DNA from 2 places in the Actinoplanes sp. NPDC051475 genome. Region 1 is predicted to be linked to the other one. Evidence: riboswitches for the same ligand, from Rfam matches in the RefSeq annotation. Region 1 holds a riboswitch; the other holds the start of a gene.
What was found. Region 1 has a riboswitch for S-adenosylhomocysteine ahead of metH (methionine synthase). Riboswitches for the same ligand answer to the same signal wherever they lie in the genome.

Region 1 (2,449 bases):
TCCGCAGATCGCGACCTTACGCTCGGCGGTGTCGGCCTGGCCCTGCTCGTCGAAGGCCATCACGACCACGCCGGCGCCGTAGTCGCGGATCCTGCGGGCCTGCTCGAGGAACGACTCCTCGCCCTCCTTGAGGCTGATCGAGTTGACCACGCCCTTGCCCTGCACGCACTTGAGTCCGGCCTCGAGCACGCTCCACTTCGAGCTGTCGATCATCACCGGGATCCGGGCCACCTCGGGCTCAGTCGCGATGAGGTTGAGGAACGTGGTCATCGCCCGCTCGCTGTCGAGCAGGTCGGCGTCCATGTTGACGTCCAGCAGGTTCGCGCCGCCGCGTACCTGCTCGGCGGCGACGGCCACCGCGGCCTGATAGTCGTCGGCCTCGATGAGGCGGCGGAACTTGGCCGAGCCGGTGACGTTGGTGCGCTCGCCGATCATCACGAAGCCGGTGTCCGGGCCGATCGCGAACGGCTCGAGGCCGCTGAACCGGGTGGTGCGCTGCGGCTCGGCGACCGTACGCGGGGTGTTGCCGCGCACCGCGCCGGCGATCGCCGCGATGTGTGCCGGGGACGTGCCGCAGCAGCCGCCGACGATGTTGACCAGGCCCTCATCGGCGAACTCGCGGATCAGGCCCGCGGTCTCGGCCGGGGTCTCGTCGTAGCCACCGAACGCGTTGGGCAGGCCGGCGTTCGGGTGGCAGGCGACGTAGGTGCCGGCCAGCCGGGCCAGCTCGGCCACGTGCGGGCGCATCTCGGCCGCGCCCAGCGAGCAGTTCACGCCGACCACGAGCGGCTCGGCCCGCTCGATCGAGCGCCAGAACGCCTCGACGGTCTGCCCGGACAGAGTGCGCCCGGACAGGTCCACGATGGTCACCGAGATCCACAGCGGCAGCTGCGGGGCGACCTCGCGGGCGGCGGCGATGGCGGCCTTGGCGTTCAGCGTGTCGAAGATGGTCTCGATCAGAAGCAGGTCGACGCCGCCCTCGGCCAGTGCGGCGATCTGTTCCGAATACGCCGCCTTGACCTTGTCGAAGGTGGTCGTCCGGTAGGCCGGGTCCTCGACCCGCGGCGACAGCGAGAGGGTCACGTTGAGGGGGCCCACCGACCCGGCGACGAACCTGCCCCCGGCCTCGTCGGCGGCCTGCCGGGCGAGCTGCGCGCCGCGCACGTTCATCTCCCGCACCAGCGACTCGAGGCCGTAGTCGGCCTGGGCGATGCTGGTCGCGGTGAAGGTGTTGGTCGTGGTGATGTCCGCGCCCGCCGCCAGATACTGCCGGTGGACGTCGAGGATGACGTCCGGCCGGGTCAGGTTGAGCAGGTCGGGGTCGCCGGTGACGTCCTTGGGGTGGTCGGCGGCGATGAGCTCGCCGCGGTAGTCGGCCGGGGCGAGCTTCGCGCCCTGCAGCATCGTGCCCCACGCGCCGTCGAGCACCAGGACACGCTCGGCCATCAGCCGGCGCAGCTCTGCCGCCTGGGATGTCGAAGACACAGTGACCACCTCCGCGAAAATCTCGGAGGCGCCCTTGGTCGGTGTGGTTCCAGTCCGAGCGTGGCGGGTGGTCCCCGTCGCAGCGCCCCTCGGCCTGGCGCATAAGAATACCCGAAGGCGGTCGTATCGACCGGCCCGGAGGGCGCCGTCCCGTCAGTTGGACGACGCATCCGGGCACCCGCTGGTCAGGCGCCGCGGGCGAGCAGGGCGCCCATCACCATCACCTTCCGGCGGCGGCTGAGCAGCGGGCTCAGGCCGACCAGCAGGCGGTTGCGGCGGCCGGAGATCACGCTCGGCGGCGGGTCCCGGCGGTCGAGGGTACGCAGCGCCACGTCGACGACCTCGGCGGCGGTCTGCCGCTTCGTGCCCCCGTCCGCCGCGTCGGTGCCCACGACCTCGAAGAACTCCGTGCTGGTAGCGCCCGGGGACAGGGCCAGCACGCGCAGGCCGGTGCCGTGCGACTCCTGCCAGAGCGCCTCGGTGAAACTGAGCACGAACGCCTTGGTGGCGGCGTACACGGCCATGGCCGGGCTGGGCTGGTAGCCGGCGACGCTGGCGACGTTGACGAGCACGCCGGTGCCGGCGGCCCGGAGCGGCTCGATGAAGGCGCGGCTGATGTCGACCAGGGCCGCCACGTCGACGGCGATCTCCTCCGCGAGCCGCTGCGGGTCCTCGCCGTGAAACGGCCCGTAGGTGCCGAACCCGGCGTTGTTGATGACGCTGGTCACGGTCAGGCCGCGCTCGGCCACGGCCGCGGCGAGCTTCTGCCCGGCGCCGGGCAGGCCCAGGTCCAGCGGCACGACGGCGACCGGTACGCCGTAGGCGGCGGTCAGCTCGGCGGCCAGGGCCTCGAGGCGGTCGGCGCGGCGGGCGACGAGCACGAGGCCGGAGCCCCGGGCGGCGAGGCGCCGCGCGAACTCGGCGCCGATGCCGGAGCTCGCGCCGGTGATCAGGGTGGTCTGGC
Region 2 (2,449 bases), on a different contig from region 1:
TCGCTGCCTGGAGCGCGCAGATCGGGTCGACCTCGGTGACCACGACGCGGGCACCCTGGCCCCGCAGCGTCTCGGCCGAGCCCTTGCCGACGTCGCCGTAGCCGCAGACCACGGCCAGCTTGCCGCCGAGCATGACGTCGGTGGCCCGGTTCAGGCCGTCGACCAGCGAGTGGCGGATGCCGTACTTGTTGTCGAACTTGCTCTTGGTGACCGAGTCGTTGACGTTGATCGCCGGGAAGAGCAGCTCGCCGACCTTGGCGAACTTGTAGAGGCGCGCCACGCCGGTGGTGGTCTCCTCGGTGACGCCACGGACCTCGGCAGCGATCTTGGTGAACCGCCGGCCGTCCGACGCCAGGCTGCGGCGCAGGGTGTCGAGGATGATCGTGTACTCGTGGTTGTCCTCGGCGGTGGTCGCGGGGACCGCGCCGGCCTTCTCGAACTCGACGCCCTTGTGCACCAGCAGGGTGGCGTCGCCGCCGTCGTCGAGGATCATGTTCGGGCCGAGGCCGTCACCGAAGTCGAAGAGCTGCTCGGTGCACCACCAGTACTCCTCCAGCGTCTCGCCCTTCCAGGCGAAGACCGGGGTCCCGGAGGGGGCCTCAACCGTGCCCTCGGGGCCGACGACGATGGCCGCGGCGGCCTCGTCCTGGGTGGAGAAGATGTTGCAGGAGACCCAGCGGACCTGCGCACCGAGCGCGACGAGCGTCTCGATGAGCACGGCGGTCTGGATGGTCATGTGCAGCGAGCCGGCGATCCGCGCGCCGCGCAGCGGCTGCGCGGCCTTGAACTCTTCGCGGATCGACATCAGGCCGGGCATCTCATGCTCGGCGAGACGCATCTGGTGCCGGCCGAAGGCGGCCAGCGACAGGTCCGCCACCGCGAAGTCGATGCCGTTGAGTTGCTGAAGACGGGACGACATGGAGAAGGGCACCCCCTCGTAAGGAGGCGCCCTTGCGACATTGGCCCGCACGCCGAGCGTGGCGGACCGGCAGGTCCGTCGCAGCGCCTCTCGGCAAGGGGCAGCGCCACGTCGGGCGCCCAACTACCATAACGCCGCGATTCCAAGATCGGGAACCCGCTCCGGCGGAGGTCCCGCGTCGCTCCTGCTGATCGCGCAGGGCCTTCTCGAATTGTGACGTGTCCCACTACTCGGCGAGTGCCTGCCGCATCAGCTGCGGTTCGAGCCGGCGCCGTGGAAGAGGGGCCGGGTTGAAGAAGGCGGCGTCGGCCGGGTCGGTGGTCCGCCCGACCAGCTCCGGGAAGTCATCAAGGCAGATGTCTATGCCGTCAGGCTTGGGAGGGAAACAACATCAAACTACCTTGAAAAGACCTCAAAAACCACTCATCGTGTACGGGGTGAAGCACCCGTACCGCATCCGCGAGATCGCCGCCCAGTCCGGCCTCAGCCCGGCCACAGTGGACCGGGTGCTGCACCGGCGCGGCGGCGTCCGGTCGAGCACCGTCCGCGAGGTGGAGCAGGCGATCGCGGACCTCGACCGGCAGCAGTCCCAGCTGCGCGTCGGCGGCCGTACCTTCATGATCGACGTGATCGTGCAGGCCCCGGCGCGGTTCTCCACCGGCGTCCGCGCGGCGCTGGAGGCCGAGGTGCCCGCGATGCGCCCGGCAGTGATCCGTTCCCGGTTCCACCTGCTCGACAGCGCCGGCGTGACCGATCTGGTGGCGGTGCTCGACAAGGTCGGCCGGACCAAGTCGCACGGCGTGATCCTCAAGGCACCGGACGTACCGGAGATCGTGGCCGCCGTCGCCCGGCTGGCCCGGCAGGGCATCCCGGTGGTGACGCTGGTGACCGACCTGCCGACCAGCCCGCGCGCCGCGTACGTCGGCATCGACAACCGCGCGGCCGGCGCCACCGCCGCCTACCTCGTGCAGGAGTGGCTGGCCGAACGCGCCGGCGACGTCCTGGTCGTCCGGGGGCACGGCTCGTTCCGCGGCGAGGACGAGCGGGAGATGGGATTCCGGGCCGAGATGCGCACCCGGGCCGCGGGCCGCCGCATGTTCGAGGTCGTGGACGAGGAGAACCGTCCCGAGGCCGTCCACATCGGAACCCGCGAGGTGCTGGCCGGCAACCCGGCGGTCCGCGCCGTCTACTCCCTGTACGCGGGCGCCGGCGGGAACGCGGCGGTGGTCGACGCCTTCGATCGGGAGAACCGGCGCTACGACGTCTTCGTCGCCCACGACCTGGACGGGGAGAACACCGTCCTGCTGCGCGAGCGCCGGCTCTCCGCGGTGCTCCACCACGACCTGCGGCAGGACCTGCGCCGCGCCTGCCACGTCGTCATGCAGGCGCAAGGTGCGCTGCCCGGACCCGTACGGTCGAACCCGTCGGCGATCCAGGTCATCACCCCGCACAACGCGCCGCCGGCGGAATTCTGAGATTCGCGGTGCGATGCTGTCCGGATCCGCGCCGGCCGTTCGTCACGAGGGTGGA

Region 2: linked by a shared signal. The riboswitch ahead of ahcY (adenosylhomocysteinase) and the one ahead of metH (methionine synthase) in region 1 are both predicted to bind S-adenosylhomocysteine.

Annotation. Positions count from the first base shown of each region.
Region 1 covers NZ_JBFAZZ010000001.1:585,576-588,024, reverse strand. The annotation lists gene metH (methionine synthase) at 1-1,485, opposite strand, end outside; S-adenosyl-L-homocysteine riboswitch at 1,505-1,582, opposite strand; gene AB0368_RS02605 (SDR family NAD(P)-dependent oxidoreductase) at 1,671-2,449, opposite strand, start outside.
Region 2 covers NZ_JBFAZZ010000023.1:44,979-47,427, forward strand. The annotation lists gene ahcY (adenosylhomocysteinase) at 1-919, opposite strand, end outside; S-adenosyl-L-homocysteine riboswitch at 937-1,017, opposite strand; gene AB0368_RS34150 (LacI family DNA-binding transcriptional regulator) at 1,357-2,394, shown strand.